2 regions of the Neobacillus sp. genome follow, and region 2 is predicted to be linked to the other one. Evidence: riboswitches for the same ligand, from Rfam matches in the RefSeq annotation. Region 2 holds a riboswitch; the other holds the start of a gene.
The links. Region 2 has a riboswitch for cobalamin ahead of RTR43_RS00250 (ribonucleoside-diphosphate reductase subunit alpha). Riboswitches for the same ligand answer to the same signal wherever they lie in the genome.
Positions count from the first base shown of each region.

Region 1: it holds a riboswitch for cobalamin, as region 2 does, so the genes downstream of both, RTR43_RS22115 (ABC transporter substrate-binding protein) here and RTR43_RS00250 (ribonucleoside-diphosphate reductase subunit alpha) in region 2, are expected to answer to the same signal.

Region 1 covers NZ_DALZYO010000047.1:13,064-18,799, forward strand. The annotation lists gene RTR43_RS22105 (adenosylcobinamide amidohydrolase) at 1-939, opposite strand, end outside; gene RTR43_RS22110 (FecCD family ABC transporter permease) at 943-2,004, opposite strand; gene RTR43_RS22115 (ABC transporter substrate-binding protein) at 1,970-2,932, opposite strand; cobalamin riboswitch at 3,106-3,298, opposite strand; gene ribH (6,7-dimethyl-8-ribityllumazine synthase) at 3,481-3,951, opposite strand; gene RTR43_RS22125 (bifunctional 3,4-dihydroxy-2-butanone-4-phosphate synthase/GTP cyclohydrolase II) at 3,978-5,171, opposite strand; gene ribE (riboflavin synthase) at 5,234-5,736, opposite strand, start outside.
Region 2 covers NZ_DALZYO010000001.1:45,955-51,690, forward strand. The annotation lists gene rnr (ribonuclease R) at 1-392, shown strand, start outside; gene smpB (SsrA-binding protein SmpB) at 483-950, shown strand; RNA gene ssrA (transfer-messenger RNA) at 1,130-1,487, shown strand; gene RTR43_RS00245 (VC0807 family protein) at 2,198-2,908, opposite strand; cobalamin riboswitch at 3,277-3,473, shown strand; gene RTR43_RS00250 (ribonucleoside-diphosphate reductase subunit alpha) at 3,633-5,736, shown strand, end outside.

The DNA.
Region 1 (5,736 bases), on a different contig from region 2:
CTTACTAACATGACGATTGACAAAAGATTGATGCCAGCCTGTACCCGAGCCAACCACACCAGAAGACATTGTTCTTAATGGGGCTGGGGACCTTAAGTCAATGAACTCATTCGAAACATGTAACATGGTCTCATTAATTTCAATAACTTTTGTTCCTCTATTCACTTCGGGTAGTAACACCATTTGTGGTGCTGCTACCTTTGGATGGGGGTGTTTTTGAATTTTTGTATGATATACGTCTCTTATTCGATCCTCTCTAAGAACCTCATTTGGAATATGATTGATGTTGATGGTTCCTTTTTCCAGCAGGAGTAATCGATCACAATAAAGTCCAGCAAGATTTAAATCATGGAAAATCGAGATCACCGTTAATCCATTTTCTGTCGTCCATAATTTTAAAAGATCTAGAAGTTCTTTTTGATACGATAGATCTAAGTGATTTGTTGGTTCATCTAAAAGAAGAATTTCAGGCTTCTGGGCCAAGGCTTGAGCAAGAAATACCCTTTGTTTTTCACCGCCAGATAACTCTTGAATATTTTTATTTTGAAATGAAGATATTCCGGTCTGGTCCATGACACTTTGAACAATGTCCTCATCCTCTTTCGACCAAGTCTGAAACCAGCCTTTTTGATGAGCATATCTTCCAAGTGATACGGTTTCTTTAACCGTATAGGAAAAAGACTGTGAAGAATGCTGGGAAAGAACGGCAACCATTTGGGCTAGCTGTTTGATCCCATATTCCTGAAGCCTTTTTCCACGAATTAAAATCTCACCTTGTTGAAATGGCAGGATACCACTAATCATTTTTAACAGGGTTGTTTTTCCACTTCCATTTGGTCCTAAAACCCCGAACAATTCACCTTGTTCCACTTGAAAAGAAATGTCCTTTAAAATAGCTTCACCTGAGTAACCACCTGAAACCTGTTGAACGCTAAGCACTTTCTATCCACTTCTTTCCATCCTTTTTCTTTGTAGTAGGATTAATGCAAATACTGGTGCACCAATTAAAGCGGTAATCACCCCAATTGGCAATTCTGTTGGAGAAATAATCGTTCGGGACAGGAGATCAGCTAGAATTAAGAATCCGCTTCCCGTTAAAATGGATAGTGGAAGAAGATGCCGATGATCGGGTCCCCATATTATTCTTGAAAGGTGGGGAATAACAAGCCCAACAAAACCGATCGTTCCGGAAACGGCAACCGCAGCTCCTGTTAAAATGGAACCAGCCGTTAAGATGACTAGCTTTCTTTTTTGAACATTTACCCCTAAATGCTGTGCTCTTTCTTCCCCAAATGACACGGCATTTAATTCTTTTGCATTAAAGATAAGTATCGCTGAACCAATGATAAAAAATGGCAAAATGATTTTTATGTATTCCCAACCTCTCATCGATACACTTCCTAAGAGCCAGCCAATAATTTGCCTCAGCTCATCTCCAGTTAGTGCAATCATGAGAGAAATAAGTGCTCCTAAAAAGGAGCTAAAGATGATACCCGTTAATATAATCGTCTCCACTCTCATTGAGCGCTCGATTTTCCGGGCAAAAGCAAGTACTAAAAAGATGGTAAAAAAGGAAAATAGGATACTAAGTAATGGTAATGTGAAGGAACCTATAAATGGGATGGATAGATGAAAAAACAAGGTCAGGACCGCCCCCACTGACGCCCCAGAAGATACACCTAATGTATATGGATCTGCTAACGGGTTTCTTAATAGACCTTGAAAGGCCGCTCCTGAAATTGCAAGAGCTGCCCCAACTAGGCCTGCTAATATTACTCTAGGTAGACGAATATTCAACACAATACTTGAATACATCGGGTCAATAGACCCTAGTGAAATACCCCCAAATAATTTAGCACAAATAATTTGAATAATAGTTACCATCGAAACGTGAACAGATCCTATTGAAATCCCTAATAAAATAGAAATAAACAGAAAAATCCCAGCTACTCCATAAGCAACATACTTATTATTTAAAAATTTCAGGATAGATAGCCTTTGCAAGATCTTCTACTCCTTCAACGACCCTTGGACCTGAGCGAGTTACACGATCAGAATCGACATCGATTACTTGCTTGTTTTTTACAGCATTAACAGTTTCCCAGCCTTTTCTATTTAATACTTGTTCAGCCGGATTTTTTACATAGTACCCATATGTAGTAATGATAACATCGGGATTTCGTTTTATCATTGCTTCTTGATCAATTTTGATCCAGCCTTCTTGATCATTTGCGATATTTTCCGCTTGAATCGAGCTTAACATTTCATCCATAAAAGTCTTCTTTCCAGCGGTATATATGTCTGGAGCGGGCGATACTTCAACCAATACCTTTTTCTTTTCTTTTATTCCCTTCGTCTTTGCGATAATTTCAGCTAGTTTGTCCTTCATTCCTTTGATGATTTCGTCTGCTTTTTTTGTTTCTCCAGTAGCTTTGCCAACCATACTAATGGAATCATACACTTGTTCAAAATTTTGCGCATCATTGACAACAAGCACTGGAATTCCGGCATCTTTTAACTGCTGTAGCCCTTCTTTTGAATTATGGGCGGAAGAGGCATGAGCTAATACTAAATTGGGCTTCAAGGAGATAATTTTTTCCAAATTAATATCTTGTCCGCCAATTTTCTCTTTTTTCGTGACATCTTCAGGATAATTATCATAATCAGAAACACCGACAACTTCTTTCCCTAGACCTAAGGAATAGGCAATTTCCGTATTACTTGGCAACAATGAGACAATCTTTTCAGGCTTCTTTTCTAAAACAACCTGATTACCTAATGCATCTTTTATGGTAACTGGAAAAGTGACTTCCGTTTTTTTCTCAACACTTGCTTTATTACCCTCATTAACTTGATCCTTCTTTTCAGCACAACCTGCTAAAGCTCCTACTGTTAATAATACTATTAACAATAAAGAATACAATTTCTTCATTTTTTCTCCCTGCTTTCTGTTTAAATATAATGACCGTAACAAAAATAAATCCTACTTGTGCCAATAAAAAAACATCTCCATATAACATGAAGATGTTGGTTCGATTAGATTCAATTACTAACATAAAGTAAAAGGAGTCTAGCCTTCAACACCCCCCTATCCTCGTAGGTTTTTTGGCGCACAAGAATTAGGCAGGTTTCCTGGCTCATGATCATCACTTCCTATGTCTTCCCATCTCATTGACAGTGACATTTTATAGGTTGCTCCCATTTACAGTGGCGGGACCGCGTTGGCTTTTAACCAAACTTCCCTTTTAAGCTAAAAATCTTCCAATAAGATTTCAGCACCCAATTTTAATCAATTTTATTTTGTTAATTCTATTATAAAAAAAGTGGAATGGTTTGTATATGTTTTTTGCTTTAATTTAACACTCTATTTAAGTAGGAACTTTTTATATTATTTATTATTTCCAGATTAACCCTTTCCCTGGTGAGGAAACCAAGAAATACCTTCAATTCTGACCAACAATGAATTCTAGGTATTGTGTTTTATTGTTCAATATTTCTGCAAAGGTTAGCCATTTCGATTGCCGCAACTGCTGCATCCCAGCCCTTATTACCTGCCTTAGTTCCGGCACGCTCGATGGCCTGTTCAATCGAATCAGTTGTTAACACTCCAAAAATAATAGGAATGCCACTAGTTAATGCAGTCGTGGAGACTCCCTTTGCCGCTTCATTACATACATAATCAAAATGAGGAGTGGAACCTCGAATGACTGTACCGAGTGTGATAACAGCATCATATTTTTTACTATTGGCCAACTTTTGAGCGATCAATGGAATTTCAAATGCACCTGGAACCCAGGCGATATCAATGTCGGATTCATTGACTCCATGTCTTTTAAGGGCATCCTGCGCACCGCCTAATAATTTACTTGTAATGAATTCGTTAAACCGACCAACCACGATACCTACTTTTAATCCAGATCCTACCAAATTTCCTTCGAAAATATTTCCCATTGTGGAAACCTCCATATACTTATTGTTTAATAATGAAACAAATGACCAAGTTTATCGTGCTTTGTTCTTAAATAATTGGCATTTTCCGTTCTCATTTCCATTTGTAGCGGCACCCGTTCCACTACCTCAAGATCATATCCTTTTAGACCTTTTATTTTTCGTGGGTTATTCGTTAATAACAGCATTTTTTTTATGCCTAAATCCTTCAAAATTTGGGCTCCAATGCCGTATTCTCTTAAATCGGCACCAAAACCAAGCTTTTCATTGGCTTCTACGGTATCATAGCCTTCTTCTTGAAGCTTATAGGCTCTTAGTTTATTTAGCAAACCGATACCACGGCCTTCCTGACGCATATACAACAGGACTCCATTCCCCGCATGATTAATTTGGCTTAAGGCAGCATGGAGCTGTGGTCCGCAATCACAGCGGTACGAACCGAAAACATCACCTGTCAAACATTCTGAGTGAACTCTAACAAGGACAGGAGTTTCAGGATCAATTTCACCCTTCACTAAGGCGACATGCTCTTTTCCGTCAACAAGATTCGAATAACCGACCGCTTTAAAGGTGCCAAATTCTGTAGGTAAATTAATTTCTACTTCTCGTTTAATTAAGTTATCCTTTTTGTTTCTGTATTCAATCAAGTCTTTTATCGTTATCATTTTCACGTTTAGATTATCAGCAATTTTACGAAGCTGAGGAACACGCGCCATCGTACCGTCCTCATTCATGATTTCACAAATGACCCCGGTAGGCTTGGCGCCACATAATTTAGCTAGGTCTACTGCTGCTTCCGTATGTCCTGTTCTTCGCAGCACCCCACCTTTTTTAGCTATAAGCGGAAAAATATGACCAGGTCTTTTAAAATCAGCAGCTTTAGACGCTGGATCCAGCATGCTTAAAACTGTGGCGGAACGTTCAAAGGCAGAAATCCCAGTTGTTGAAAATTTATGGTCAATGCTTACAGTAAAAGCAGTTCCATGTGAATCCGTATTGTTTGAAACCATCGGGAGTAAGTCAAGTTTTTGTGCTAATTCTTCCTCGATAGGAACACATACGAGTCCTCGTCCATAGGTGACCATGAAATTAATCACATCTGGTGAAGTTTTTTCAGCTAGGGCGATAAAGTCCCCTTCATTTTCTCTATCCTCGTCATCGCAAACAATGACAACCTTTCCTTCTTTTAAATCAGTTATGGCTTCATCAATTGTATTAAACACGCCATATCACTCCTCTTTATATTACAAAACCCTGGCTAAACCAAGTTTTTCCGAATTATCGATTATAAAAAGCCGTTTTCTTCTAAAAATTTCGTGGTTATCGCTGTCCTACTTTTTTGCTGATTATCTAATGTCATCTTGTTAAAAAAATGTCCAACGTATTTTCCAATCATGTCACATTCTAAATTGACGATATCCCCGGAACCCTTTAGTCCCAAGACCGTTTCCGACAATGTATGTGGAATTAGTGATATCGTAAAACTATTTTCCGTTACGCCAAAGACAGTAAGGCTTGTCCCATCCACTGCAATGGAACCTTTTAATATCACATACTTTAACAATTCTTCATCGGCTTCAATTGTATAATAAACTGCATTTTCGAAGGCCTGTTTACTTTTAATAACTCCTGTTCCATCGATATGTCCTGAGACGAAATGACCGCCAAACCTTCCACCAGCTGCCATTGCCCTTTCCAAATTAACTTTGGAACCCCGCTTAACCATCTTTAAACTGGTCGCATTGACTGTTTCCGGCATCACATCTACCGTGAAATGATTGCCTGAAA
Region 2 (5,736 bases):
TCCATGTCAGCTATATGACTGATGATTACTACCGCTTTGACGAGCGGCATCTCGCAATGATTGGCGAGCGGACCGGAAATGTGTTCCGAATAGGAGATGAAATTACCGTTCGGGTGGTAAAAGTTAATAAGGATGAGCGCTCGATTGATTTTGAAATTGTCGGTATGAAGGGTACACGCCGCGAGCGGTCTGAGACGCCGAAGGTTTTTAAAACAGGCAGTGATACGCATAAACCGCGCCGAAATAAGCAGCAAGGTGACCGCAAACAAGGACGAAATCAAAATGGCCAAACGCCGGAATCAGCTGGCGGTCAGGGGAACAAAAAGAAAAAGAAACGAAAATTTTACGATAATGTTCCTAAGTCAAAAAGTACAAAGCGAAAAAATAAATAATAAACGTAAGGGGCCTTTACACAAGGCCTCTTTTGATTGTATGGCTATCATATTTCTGCTAAAATAAAATCCATAGATGAGGTGGAAAAAATGCCAAAAGGTGAAGGAAAAGTAGTCGCACAAAACAAAAAGGCTTACCATGACTATTTTATTGAAGAAACGTACGAAGCGGGCATCGTTCTCCAGGGGACGGAAATCAAGTCGATTCGTGCTGGTAAAGTGAATCTTAAGGATTCCTACGCTCGGATTCAAAATGGAGAAGTTGTTTTATTTGGGATGCATGTCAGCCCATATGAGCAGGGAAACCGCTATAATCACGACCCATTAAGGACACGAACGCTGTTGCTTCATAAACGTGAAATTAATAAGCTGATTGGAGAAACGAAAGAGGCAGGCTATGCCCTTATCCCATTGAAGCTTTATTTAAAAAATGGTTTTTGTAAGGTGTTAGTTGGCTTGGCAAAAGGGAAGAAGAATTATGATAAGCGTGAAGCCTTAAAGCAAAAAGAAGCCAAACGTGAAATCGAACGAGTCTTCCGCGATCGTCAAAAGATGTAATATTTCTGTTGCTTGGGCAAAACGCGAAGCTTACAAATACTTACAATTGATAAATCTGCAAAATGTGTTATAATAAGTTTGTCGCTTTGATGAGCGGCAGAAATTTTTGCTCAAATAAATGTTGAGCATCCTAACGTCTGATGCAGAATCTTTAACTAGATTTCAGCTCATTTTATAATGGGGACGCTACGGATTCGACAGGGGTAGTTTGAGCTTAGGTTGCGAGTCGAGGGGATCGGCCTCGTTAAAACGTCAAAGCCATAACTGGCAAAACTAACAACAACCTCGCTTTCGCAGCTTAATACTGCATAGCGGTTCCTCCCTCCATTGCCCATGTGGTAGGGTAAGGGACTCACTCTAAGTGGGCTACGCCGGATTCCACCGCCTGAGGATGAAGGAAGAGAACAACCAGGCTAGCTGACCGGACGCCGGTCGATAGGCAGAAGACTCAGCGAAATGCCAATATATCGACTACACTCGTAGATGCTTAAGTGGCGATATCTTTGGACGTGGGTTCGACTCCCACCGTCTCCACCATACATAATGTTTGGTGGTTTTTTTATTTTCTGTGACGTAAAGCATAAATTTTCCGTTTGGAAAGTTTATGCTTTATTTTTTGTATGGAAAAGGGGCGGAGCGCCGCAAAAGCGAATTAGTTTATCCAATTGGAGTGAAATAAATACATTTTTCACTTCGAATTAGGTGAAGTTCTGCTCTGCTCACACCGCCTTTATTAAGTTAGCTTGGTTTTTAGAACGAATTGTATTTCCATGCTAGATGGTGGCGTGTAACGCCATTTACGTTTTCTGTGGAAAAGGGGCGGAGCGCCGCAAAAATGAATCACTTTAACCAGTTAAAGTGAAATACCCATTTCACTAGACGAAAGATGTGAAGTCTAGCTCTGCTCTCACCGCCTTTATTAGGTGACTACGACTAAAGCTGGAAATGCCAATGGAGACAAAATGTAATATATATTTTATTAACTTTTTGAAGCAATGTACCTAAGCAAAAATGTGCATAGAATTAAACAAAGCAACGTTATTATGGTGCATTGCTATGCTCCTGTTTCAAGTATATTTAAAAGTAATTTCTATATAATTCTTATCTAAGACTTCCGTTTAACTGAGGGGATATCTAAGTGGTTTGGTTCATGGCCAAGGAGACTATGATTAACATCAAGGGTTGCTCCATTATCCCAACATGTGAGTGGTACAGACTAAACATTTAATTAAAATTCAATACACCCGCTACCGCTTATGGTTGCTAAAATAAAAGTAAGCCCATTCAAAATAAAAGGAAGTCCAGTAAGATGATAGAGATACGAAATTTCTCCTTGGTTTTGCAATTACAATTTTTTTAACCGGAGTTATTTCGTTCGCAGCCTGATAGATAAAGAAGAAGGCTGCCAGTGAGGCACCTGACAGCATAATATTTAGGGACTTATCTAGTATAATATCAAGGCGGTATGCCTCTACGCCGTATTTCAAGATCCATCTTGATAAACACACAATATATATCAGTTCATTCGCACAGTATATTAACATTATCAGTTGAAAAATCTTGTATGTCTTCTTTTCAAATAACAACTCTTTTGTAGTATTTCTGTCATATCCCCTCATCACCATGAGATCCAAGGTAAAGAATAAATAAAGCGGCTTCCTAGCCGCCAGACTTACAGAATATATAAATAATAAGGCGGCTGAGTAAAAAACATTATTCCATAACAGCTGTAAGGCAGAACCAGACAGAAAATCCACCAATAGGCCTGCAGTTAAATTTAGGATGACAAATATTCCCGTATAATTAAGCCCTCCAGTATCTTTGAATCGGTATAAGCTATAAAGGATCCCAGGCAGTGTGGAGAGAATCATGGCGGGATAGTCCCTTACAACATTCCGACTTAACTCCCAAAATACCAAAGGGAAGATTAAAAACACAACAAAATCTACTAACAGCATTAAGGCTGGCCTCATATTTTTCACCGTACTTTCCTCAGTTATTCAATATATATGGACCAACCTCAATAAATAGAACAAGCTCCTGATGTCAAGGGACATCCTGTCCGCTCTGTGGTTAAGCTGGTCAAATGTTGCATACATCGGGGTTGAGCGGGGGTCATCTTCTTTAAATTCATTGAAATCTGTAATCGTGTATCTGGAAAGTAGGGATCGATTTATAGTTGGAAAGATAAATGGTATTAGGAGGTGAAAAAAAGAATAGGGTATGGAGGATCAATTAAACCTTGTAAAATAAAAATAAATCATTTACTATTAAATATAGAAATTACTACATATTGGATTTTAATGAGAATTTACAACTATATATAGTATCGGCCATATAATAAGATGCGATTTTCGCTTAATAGGGAATTCGGTTGAAGCCGAAGCTGCCCCCGCAACTGTAAATGCTGACGAAATAAATAAACCACTGTATAAGACGGCTTAGTGATAGGTGCTTATACGGGAAGGATTTAAAGTAGGATGAAGCATGAGTCAGGAGACCTGTCTTATTTTTATATGTTTCAACTTCTTCGGGGATTGAGAAGATGAAACGGCGGCTTCAAGAGGAATTCTAATATTTGTTATCTTCGATTATTCTTTTTGACCTTCGTTTCATCCGCTCAATGATTTGAGCGGATTTTTTTGTCTATGAAAGCTTTTTTACGAACGGGAGGAAACAAACATGAATTCACCAGCACAAACAAATCATTCATATGTATTACAGGTCATTCAAGAGGTAGGAGAGAAATATGGCTTAGATACTAGGGAAATCAACGATCGCGTAGCACATTTAAATGGAACAGAATTGGAAGCAAATGGGCAGGCGCTGATATATTCATTAAATAAGATTGCAATGGATCAGTCCAACTGGACATTTGTTGCTGCTCAGCTTTATTTGAATGAGTTATATGATTTTGCCGCTAAAAATAGGGGGTACGATCGGTCTCAAAAATACGGAGATTTCTACGCATTGATTAAAACATTAACTAAAACCGGAATCTATTCAACGGATTTAGTAAACTCGTATTCGAAACAAGAAATAGAAGAATTAGCTGCTGAAATAATTTCTGATCGGGATCATTTATTTACCTATATTGGATTATTCTTGTTTGCAGATCGATATCTTGCGAGAGATCATGGACGGAATGTATACGAGCTGCCACAAGAAAGATTTATGATTATTGCCATGCATTTAATGAAAGATGAAACGAGTACAAAACGATTAGAACTCGTAAAAGAATCCTATTGGGCATTGAGTCATTTGTACATGACAGTGGCAACACCGACATTGACGAATGCAGGGAAAAGCTTTGGTCAACTCTCATCTTGTTTTATTGATACAGTAGAGGATTCACTCGATGGAATTTACTTAAATAATTGGGATATTGCTAGATTAAGTAAAGATGGCGGTGGAATTGGGATTTATTATGGAAAAGTGCGTGCACTTGGTTCAGATATTAAGAAATTTAAAGGGAATTCTTCTGGCGTAGTGCCGTGGATACGATTAATTAATGATACAGCTGTTAGTGTGGATCAACTTGGACAGCGACAAGGTGCGATCGCAGTATATCTTGATATTTTTCATAAAGACATCATGAACGGCTTTCTCGATCTAAAAACAAATAATGGCGATGAGCGGCGGAAAGCACATGATATTTTTACCGGTGTCACCATACCAGATTTATTTATGGAAAAACTTCAGGAAGTGGATGAATCTGGGAGAAGCAGTGGCATGTGGCACACATTTTGTCCGCATGAAGTGAAACAAATAATGGGTTGGAAAGACGAGGAAGGGAATCCACTCGGACTTGAAGACTTTTATGATGAAGAAGATAAAAAATATTTCACAGAAAACTACCAAGAAGCTGTCAATCATCCACTGCTACCGCGCAAAACGTATCGTGCCATGGACATAATGTCTCGGTTGATGATTGCCCAATTAGAAACGGGTACTCCTTATATGTTTTATCGGGATGAAGTGAATCGGCTAAATCCAAACAAACATGTAAGGGGTGAAGGTCGTACATCGATTTTTTGCAGTAATTTATGTACCGAAATTGCTCAAAATATGTCCCCTACAACAATCGTGAATGAAAGTGAAGATGAAGATGGCAACTTAATTATTGTTCGAAAACCAGGTGACTTTGTGGTCTGTAATTTATCCTCTATTAATTTGGCAAAAGCAGTTCCAGCCAATGTACTTGAACGCTTAATACGAATTCAAGTGAGAATGTTGGATAATGTGATCGATTTAAATACGATACGTGTTGGACAAGCGGAGAAAACGAATAAAAAGTATCGAGCGGTAGGATTAGGTACATTTGGATGGCATCATCTTTTAGCGCTAGAAGGAATTCATTGGGAATCAGAAGAGGCCGTTCAATATGCCGACGAATTATATGAAGACATTGCCTACTATGCGATTCAATCTTCTATGGAATTAGCTGCAGAAAAAGGAGCTTACAGCCAATTTTTAGGTTCTGAATGGGAAACTGGTCAATATTTTGAAAGGAAAGACTATTCCTCTGATCGTTGGAAACATTTAAGAAAAGAGATAGCACAAAAAGGGCTTCGCAATGGGTGGTTGCTGGCAGTAGCCCCTAACTCTTCAACAGCAAAAATTGGCGGTTCAACTGATGGCATTGATCCAATCTATTCTGTTGAATACGCAGAAGAAAAGAAAAACTTCAAATTTAAAGTAACAGCTCCTGATTTGAATCATATTACGTACAATTATTATCGTCGATCTAGACATGAATTGGATCAAATATGGAGTATAAAACAAA